Regions from separate parts of the Vibrio olivae genome, predicted to be linked through region 1. Evidence: riboswitches for the same ligand, from Rfam matches in the RefSeq annotation. Region 1 holds a riboswitch; the other holds the start of a gene.
What was found. Region 1 has a riboswitch for thiamine pyrophosphate ahead of thiB (thiamine ABC transporter substrate binding subunit). Riboswitches for the same ligand answer to the same signal wherever they lie in the genome.
Positions count from the first base shown of each region.

Region 2: linked by a shared signal. The riboswitch ahead of thiD (bifunctional hydroxymethylpyrimidine kinase/phosphomethylpyrimidine kinase) and the one ahead of thiB (thiamine ABC transporter substrate binding subunit) in region 1 are both predicted to bind thiamine pyrophosphate.

Region 1 is NZ_JBHMEP010000014.1:39,945-44,737, reverse strand. Features, by position in the region: gene fbp (class 1 fructose-bisphosphatase) at 1-324, opposite strand, end outside; gene mpl (UDP-N-acetylmuramate:L-alanyl-gamma-D-glutamyl-meso-diaminopimelate ligase) at 647-2,008, shown strand; gene ACFFUV_RS21680 (flavin prenyltransferase UbiX) at 2,014-2,634, shown strand; TPP riboswitch at 2,681-2,798, shown strand; gene thiB (thiamine ABC transporter substrate binding subunit) at 2,852-3,859, shown strand; gene thiP (thiamine/thiamine pyrophosphate ABC transporter permease ThiP) at 3,868-4,793, shown strand, end outside.
Region 2 is NZ_JBHMEP010000002.1:279,376-284,168, forward strand. Features, by position in the region: gene ACFFUV_RS11105 (phosphatase PAP2 family protein) at 1-756, opposite strand, end outside; gene thiD (bifunctional hydroxymethylpyrimidine kinase/phosphomethylpyrimidine kinase) at 914-1,723, opposite strand; TPP riboswitch at 1,787-1,887, opposite strand; gene ACFFUV_RS11115 (HDOD domain-containing protein) at 2,024-2,860, shown strand; gene ACFFUV_RS11120 (arginase family protein) at 3,523-4,353, opposite strand; gene ACFFUV_RS11125 (IclR family transcriptional regulator) at 4,359-4,793, opposite strand, start outside.

The DNA.
Region 1 (4,793 bases):
GTTTTTGTTGAGCTGTTTACTAAACGTAACAGCTTCATCTTCCTCTTCACTGGCAACGCCACAAACTTGGTCTCGAGCTTCTAAAGCGGATTTAAATTTGTCGTTTGCATAAACATCGAGCTTTTGCTGAGCTTCGCCTTGTACATTCTCCGTACCGACGGCGCCAGTAATATCATCAACCAAACCTGCTTTATTGATTTCACGGTTGACGATTTTGGCTGCCAAACGAATGGAGGCTAACAGAGACGAAAGATCACCGCTTGCGTGGGGGAAGTCCGCTTGCTTTTCGACAATGAACTCGCCAAGGGTGCGCAATCCTGACATGTTTTTTCCTTTCATTAACAATTGTGGGGGTAGTGGGGCGTAATCTCATCTCTTACTGGATGTTATGCTCGGCCTCCTATTCGATTTTAAGCGGCGAATCTTTTTATTGGTAATGAAGTAACTGACTGAGATCTCAGTTTTTGATTTTTTTTGAAAATACGTTTCAGTAAAATTGAGCCATAAAAAAGTCGCTGTTATCACCATGTTGACGAAATGTGCAATGGCTCCATGGAATGCCAATAGAGTGATCAAAGCGACTCGCTTTTCTGATGTGTATGGGGATAATGGGCAGGTTATTGAGACTTTTCACAGGGTTAAATCTATGCATATTCATATCTTGGGTATTTGTGGCACTTTTATGGGGGGCGCGGCGGTACTAGCACGTCAGCTTGGGCATAAAGTCACAGGGTCAGATGCCAATGTTTATCCACCCATGAGTACCCTTTTAGAGTCTCAAGGTATTGAAATTATTGAAGGGTTTGATCCTTCTCAGCTCGACCCTCAACCGGACCTTGTCGTCATTGGTAATGCGATGAGTCGAGGAAATCCGTGTGTTGAGCATGTTCTCAATACCAATATTCGTTACACCTCTGGCCCGCAGTGGCTGCAGGAATTTTTACTCCATGACCGCTGGGTACTGGCTGTGGCAGGCACCCATGGTAAAACCACCACCTCGAGTATGTTGGCTTGGATTTTAGAAGATTGCGGTTATCAACCCGGTTTCTTAGTCGGGGGGGTACTGGGTAACTTCGGTGTATCGGCGCGTCTTGGCGAAAGTATGTTTTTTGTCGTGGAAGCGGATGAATATGACAGTGCTTTTTTCGATAAGCGGTCTAAGTTTGTGCACTACCACCCTCGCACTCTTGTGACAAATAACCTTGAGTTCGATCATGCCGACATTTTTGATGATCTTGAAGCGATCAAGCGGCAATTCCACCACTTAATTCGAACTGTTCCTGGTAATGGTCGCATTCTCATGCCGCAAAAAGACGTGGCGTTACAAGATGTTTTAAGTCGTGGTTGCTGGAGTGAGACCGAAACCAGTGGTGAGCAAGGGGATTGGCGAGCCGAGAAGATCACCAAAGAGGGTTCGCGGTTTGATGTTTATCTCAGTAATGAGAAAGTGGGACAGGTGAATTGGCATTTGGTGGGAGATCATAACGTGGATAATGCACTGATGGCGATCGCTGCGGCGCGTCATGTTGGTGTAACGCCAGAACTCGCGTGTGACGCACTGGGACGCTTTATCAATACTAAACGTCGTCTTGAGCTGAAAGGGGAAGTCAATGGGGTTACCTTGTACGATGATTTCGCCCATCACCCAACCGCCATTGAACTGACTTTGGATGGTTTACGTAACAAGGTGGGGGATAAAAAAATCATTGCGGTGGTTGAGCCTCGCTCAGCAACGATGAAGCGTGGAGTTCACAAAGACACGCTGGCCGCTTCGCTCGCTAAAGCGGATAGCGTATTTTTATTCCAGCCTAATAACATTGAGTGGTCAGTGAAAGATGTTGCTGAAAGTTGCTTACAGCCCGCCTTCGTTGGTCACCAGATTGATGATTTTGTCGCGGATATTGTGCGCCATGCTCACCCGGGGGACCAAATATTGGTAATGAGTAACGGTGGGTTTGAAGGTATTCATGACAAGCTGTTAACGCAATTAGCAACCGCACACGGATGAGTTCTATGACAGATTCAAAACGCATCACTTTGGCATGGACAGGCGCATCCGGTGCGCCTTATGGTCTGCGCTTGCTTGAAAGCTTACTCGCTGCTGATTATACCGTCTACTTGCTGATTTCATCTGCTGCGCGAGTCGTACTCGCCACCGAGCATCAGTTGCAATTGCCAGCTAACCCTGAAGCCGCGCAAAAGTTGTTGGTCGACCATTTTCAGTGTGATGCTCAGCAATTGGTGGTTTGTGGCAAAGAGGATTGGTTCTCCCCTGTCGCGTCCGGCTCTGCGGCGCCAAAACGGATGGTGGTATGCCCATGTTCGGCGGGTAGTGTGGCCTCAATCGCCCATGGCATGTCCGATAACTTGATTGAACGCGCCGCTGATGTCGTGATTAAAGAGAAAGGTCAGCTGGTGCTGGTTGTGCGCGAAACGCCATTTTCAGCGATTCACCTTGAAAACATGCTGACACTCGCAAAGCGTGGCGTCACCATTATGCCGGCCGCCCCTGGTTTTTATCATCAGCCAACCAGTATCGAAGACTTGGTTGATTTTATGGTGGCTCGAGTGCTGGACCATCTTGGTATTGAGCAAGGTCTCGTACCACGTTGGGGGTATGATCAACGCAGTTAATGGCTGCACTTATAGCCATTTCAGACATTAACCTTTACAATGCCGTTTCAACTCATCGGGGGGCTCATCATTCAAAGATGAATGACGCTGAGATCAAAGCTTGCTTTGGGACCCGTAAACCTGAACCAGATAATGCTGGCGTAGGAATTGAGTCTGGATACCTGCAAGTAACGCAACCCAACCTCAAGCCTGTGCCGCTCAAACAAGAGAGCGAGCCGTGAAACACGTAAAATATACCCTTCTTACTAGTATCTTGGTGGCGACTGCTGCCGTGTCTAATTCTGCGAACGCAGCGGATAACACATTAACCATTTATACCTATGATTCCTTTGCTTCAGATTGGGGGCCTGGCCCTAAAATCGAACAAGCATTTGAGGCTAAATGCGGGTGTGATGTTAACTTTGTCACGCTGGATGATGGGGTATCGATTCTCAACCGATTACGCCTTGAAGGTAGCAGTACTAAAGCGGATATTGTGTTGGGGCTCGATAATAATTTAATGAGTGAAGCCAAATCGACAGGGTTGCTAGCCAAACATTCAGTTGATACTCAAGCTGTTACGGTTCCAAATGGTTGGAATGACGAGGTGTTCGTTCCCTATGATTATGGTTATTTCGCGTTTGTGTACAATAAAACTCAGCTCTCCAATCCGCCTACGAGCCTCAAAGAATTGGTCGAAAAGCGTGATGATCTCAAGATCATTTATCAAGATCCGCGAACGTCAACACCAGGACAGGGGCTGCTTTTATGGATGAAATCGGTTTATGGAGATCAATCCCCGGCGGCTTGGCAGCAACTTGCTCAAAAAACCGTAACAGTAACCAAAGGCTGGTCTGAAGCTTACTCTATGTTTTTAGAGGGCGAGGCGGATATGGTGCTTTCCTATACCACCTCACCAGCTTATCATCTAATCGCGGAGCAAGATGATCATTACGCTGCCGCAAATTTTAGTGAAGGACATTACACTCAAGTTGAAGTGGCAGCGAAGGTGGCGAGCAGTGCACATCCACAGCTTGCCGATCAATTTATGGCGTTTATTCTCAGCCCTGAATTTCAAGGTGTGATTCCTACGACCAACTGGATGTATCCCGCGATGGATGTCGCGCTACCCGAAGGATTTTCGAGCTTAACGATACCGAGCAAAGCGCTGAGTTTCAGTGATCAGCAAGTTGCAGAAAAACGTAAAGCTTGGATTCGTGAATGGCGTAATGCGCTCACTCAATAGGCGTCGCTTTGAACTCAACACCTAAAATCGGTATCGGCGTTGCTTTTGTCATTGCAGCGCTGGTGATCGCTGCGCTTAGTGCGCTGTTAATGCGCGCGCCGCTCGGCGATATTAGCTTCTTATGGCAAGACAGCTATTATCGCCACGTGACGCAATTCAGTTTCTATCAAGCTTTCCTCTCGATGCTGCTTAGTGTGGGCGGGGCCTTGCCTGTCGCTTTGGCGTTATCACGGCGTCACTTCGCGGCGAAGAGCTGGATCATAAAAATATTTGGCACCACGCTGGTGATGCCAGTGTTGGTTGGCGTTTTTGGTCTATTAGCGATTTACGGCAACAGTGGTCTTGTGGCCAAGTGGCTTGAGCATTTCGATTTCACTCTGCCTTTTTCTATTTATGGCCTCGGCGGGATTCTACTCGCCCACGTGTTTTTTAATTTGCCCTACGCGACGCGCCTGTTATATCAATCGTTGGAAACCATACCCGGTGAACAGCATAAGTTATGCGCGCATTTGGGCATGTCAGCATGGGATAAATTCAAATGGGTTGAGTGGCCGCGGCTAAGGCAGCAATTACCTTCGGTATGTGGGTTGGTATTTATGCTGTGCTTTACCAGTTTCGCGACGGTGATGGCGCTCGGCGGAGGCCCCAAATCTACGACCATTGAATTGGCCATTTATCAAGCGATTAAGTTTGATTTTGACTTACAAAGTGGCGCACTCCTTGCGATGTGGCAAATGCTTTTATGTGGCACCTTAGCCTTGAGTATTCAGCGTTTTGCTAAGCCTTTACCAATCAACGGTATCAGCTATCGTCAAACCCAGTTTAAAGGGCGAGAGTCTATGTTGGTGAGAGTTTGGGATATGGGAGTCATCACAATAACGGTGATATTTGTTTTTTCACCTCTGCTGATGGTGTTTATCAGTGGCATCAACTC
Region 2 (4,793 bases), on a different contig from region 1:
TGCTTTAAGCCACTGCTGCTTTACATGGCCTGGCATTTTGGCCACCAGCCACTCACCCACGTTTGGCGTAAAGGTGACGACGGCCGCGACAAATACGATACCAGCGTACAAGTCTTCTGGTCGATGCATCCCCAACCAAACGCGGCTGTATGCAGCTAGTGTGGCCCATAGGACAACCACACTGGCCAAAATAAAGCGCTGCTGACGAACAAATATCGCGCCAAAGAACGCCAAACAAAGCGCCGCAAAGACGGTATGACCAGAAGGCAAAGAATAGTTCATTTCTTGATACCAGTGACGAAGGCGCCACTCACTGACTTTATCCACCACCTGATCGAGTATTGCCAATTGCTGACTAGAGCCAAGCTTGTAAAAGTGCTCAGGATTGGGCAACAACAACTCATGCGTAAGCAATTCGGTATAAGGCCTTGGGCTTTCAAGCAACTCTTTGAGCACATTCTTACCAAAGTAAGCGATCATAAAAATAACCGTAAATTGGACAATGTATTTAAAAATCTCTGTTCGATTCAGTGGTTGCTTATACAGAGAAAGCGCACTTAAAATCACGATGGTTAGCCACAGGCCGCGCTGACCAGCGGAATCTGTAATGGTGCTGATGATCCAACCCGAAGTTGCATCAACAGACCCAAGCAAGTCGGTGACAGGTAAAGAACGAGCGAAAGGAGCCAACACCAATGCCATGGCTGCCAGCAAAATCAGCTCGACTTTTTTGTTAATAATGTTGAGCTTTCTCATCAACCGCCTTAACGTCTGTAAACATATAACCCACTTCGATGTTAGTGAGTCATGTTCTTACATGCATCAAGTTTGTGTCAAATTGCTGAAAGATAACTGCTCAAAATACCGCCACCATCCAAAGCCATTACCAGCCCAAACCGCGTACAATGATGGGCTAAAAAAAGTGTTGAACCGGCCCTCTTCCTTGGCCAACGTTTAGTTCATTTGCTGATACAATTGCTTGAGTTATATAGTTTTTGGCTCGTTTTATCGCCTCAGGTAACCGTTCGCCTTGTGCTAAATAGGAGGCCACTGCGGAAGAGAGTGTGCAGCCTGTTCCGTGAGTATGACGAGTGATAATACGCGGCGCATCAAATACCTGTCGGTGCTGGGCACTGAATAACCAATCACGAGATAGGGCAGAGTCTTGACGATGCCCGCCTTTGAGTAACACCGCCTGAGCTCCAAGCTTCAATAAAGCCCGTTGCTGGTCATCGCTTGGTGACTCATCAAAACACTCACCGGTTAACACCTCCGCTTCGGGTAAGTTTGGAGTAATAAGATCCGCAACAGGAAATAAACACTCTTTTAATGTCTCTACAGCCAAAGGTGATTGCAAACGATCGCCAGACGTGGCGACCATAACCGGATCAACGACACAATAGCGCGGCTGATAATCCGCAATACGCTTCGCTACAGCTTCAATCACTGGTGCATCACTTAGCATACCGACTTTGATCGCAATAACGTTAAGATCACTGAATACGGCATCGAGCTGACTTTCAATCGTCTCAACGGGTACAGGCAGAATCGCATTAACGGCTCGTGTATTTTGTGAGGTAATGGCGGTAATCACCGAACACGCATAGCTACCCGTGGCACTGATGGCCTTAATATCGGCTTGAATCCCGGCTCCGCCGCTGCAGTCTGAACCGGCGATGGTAAGAACGATGGGGGTAGAGTGTGGGCTAAGTTGGTCTTGCATGGAATCTCCAAATACAAGACGTAAAGGAACGCACTGAGCGACAGCAAAGCTACGAAATGGCTTTACCACCGCGTAATAGTTCCCTACGTCAGTACTAACTGAATCAGGTTCAACGGGTCTCGCTAACGCGATCTCAGCTCAAATGAGCTCCCCGACTATCTGCCACGATGGTAACAAGCTTTTAGCCTCTGGGAAATGCAATAATCAACAATTTAAGCGCCACACAAACACGACTTACAACTTTTGTATCAAGTAAAAAATTTCTCCTATATTGAAAGGGGCACCGCATGAATAAGGAGAATGATAGTGAACCATGCGCCTTTGATATCTCGCCTGAATGAGTTACCTAGAATTCAAAAAGTCCTACAAGAGCTGCTTGATATGGTCAATCAGGATAACGTCGACTTTAAACGTCTCGCCGAAAAACTGGCCATGGATCAGGTGCTCTCGGCTCGCCTGCTTCGCATGGCAAATTCCGCGTATTTTGGTGGTAACCGCACGGTAACATCGGTCAATGAGGCATTAATTCGCGTCGGAACAGGGCCAGTAAAAACATTGGTTGTTGCATCCGTCCTTTCCAGCGCATTTCCGCACCTTGAAACCCTGAATATGGAAGAGTATTGGTCAGATATCTTTGAAGTGTCGGTGATCGCGAGTAAAATTGCGGCTTGTGTGAAAATGGATGTCGATGAAACTTTTACAACGGGAATTCTGCATAATATCGGAGAGCTGATGATCCATGCCTTGGTACCAGAACAGGCACTTGTCATCAATAGCAAAGTCATGAATGGCCAGGATGCAATTTCAGCACAAGAAGAAATATTGGATGTATCAAGCGCCGAACTTGGCGCGTTACTGGCAAAAAACTGGAAGTTTCCCAAAGAAATGGTCGATGCAATTGAACATTTCCCCGATCCACGGGAAGCAGATATTTCGCCTAAATTGGCTTCCATCATTCATCTTGCTAAAGATATTCATCTCAATTGGGATCATTTCAGTAGCGATGACCAGAAATCGGTTTACCTTGCAGAACACACCGATTCTCGCCTACTCAATATCTCTGCCACTTTTAAAGAGGTTGTCGATAAATTCCGCGGCAGTGGTCGCGAACTTGCCAACCAGATGCTTGCCGTATAATATCATCAGCCCGCTCAGTCGTAGCGGGTTGCTCGTTTCAGTCACCTTCCATTCTTCAATACCGAGTTAAGCTTGAAAAAAGTACGCTTCACCTCCATATAAAGAGTGTCGTATTTGTTTCATAATTCGACGTTATAGTGATTTTACCATTGAGTGGGACGAGATAAACTCGAAGACAAGATGTCACTTTTTTGAAGCATCGTCTGAAATATAAGCTTTAAATGCTTGTTTCTGAACTCTAATGGAAAAAACTGGTCTATACTGTGGATATTGTGGTTTAAGCCATGTAACGTGACTTAAAGAAGGTCGGCTTAAATCCAATCAACCTTCCGATCTTATCATGATTCGGTTTCTCGCTCACAGTTGAGCCAGAGGTCGATTGAACTGCGTTAGAAACTTAGGCGTAGCGTCAATCAAAACAAACTAGCTGTTATTAACGCAAAGACAATAATAAGCCGCTCTTGAGGAGCGTCGTTGTAATAGTGAGGTATTTATTATGAAAAAAACTAGAAAAGCTCAGTTGCATCGTATTCGAATTCAATATTGGAAAGACTCGAATAAAAACACGGGCAACAAACCCCAATAACCCTGATAAGGGTAAAAAAAGTAAGCTGGCTGAAACGCCAGCTTTTTGCATTTAAGGGACTGAGAAAATCACTCCATCACTCACTATCATTACGAGACAAACGCGTACACAACTCATCGAGAATTTGTTTGGTGTATTTTGAATACCAATCTTTATCTCTTAGTCCAGTCAATTGGATAGCTCTTACTTTTTTGGACTCGAGACAGTGTGCAATCATACGAATCACCATATCTACGTCCAATTTTTTGTCGCTCTCCCAATCCACAGATTTCGACAATGACGATAAATCGATATCGACAATAATGTCATCACAGCGCGACAAATAGGTTGTTAACTGATGCTTAAGCTGCTGCCGATGACGAAAATCACACTCTCGCTGCAATAGCCAGTTACATCCTAAATCTTCAGCATATTCAAACGTTTTTATGTCTTGAGTCGAGTCATCAATCCCCAAGCACATTAACCGACATTCATTGTAACGCGAGAGCGCAAAATGAAAGGCGCTCCCCAATTCTAGATTTAACGCTGGCTTAAGCTGAAAAGAAGGACCGACACTAACAATACCGATATCACGATTTTGCCCAACAAATTCAGGCAACAAGCTAAGTACGCCTTCATGAGTGTTGCTGACAACAATCGGTAAATGCTGTTGACTCACTAAACTCTCAAGCTTTTGAGCAAAATGCTCGCGACATTTATCGTCCACGGCATAGTGGCCAGCATAGATCGGCGCTTTGATATTGGAAAAATCAAATAGCCAGTCATAGAAGCTTTCTAAGCTTTGTTCGGCTTGCTCATATTGCGCTAGGGTTAATGGCTGAATACGTTGACAATGTGTCAATAACGCCATTCTTTGCGTTAAAGCAGAAACATCATGAAATGTCTTGCGTTTGAATAACCCTAGCATCGTCGTTACCTTTCTGGAGGTAGAGCCCTCGCAGCCTGTTGTAGATGTAAAATAATTTTATTCTGGTGGCTTTCGACCCGTTCCGTCGGCGCCATAACCGAGACAGCCCCCACCAGCTTTGTTCCCTTTAATACCGGCGTACTAAGACCAGACACTCCGGGATCATATTCAGAATTGCTGATCGCAAACCCCTGATCGCGAATTTTTTCAAATTTATTCAACCAAACGGAGTTATTTGGATCTTCACCAAAGTGACTTAAGATCTTATCCCGCCTTGCTTGAGGTAAATACGCAAGCATAACGGTGGATGAGGCACCCCGCAGCAATGGTTGGCTCTGACCCTGGACGTAGCTGCAACGGAGTGCCTGCATGCTCTCTTTTCGGCTTACACATAGTGCTCGGTATCCAACCGGCACCATATAAGCCGCCATTTCTCCGGT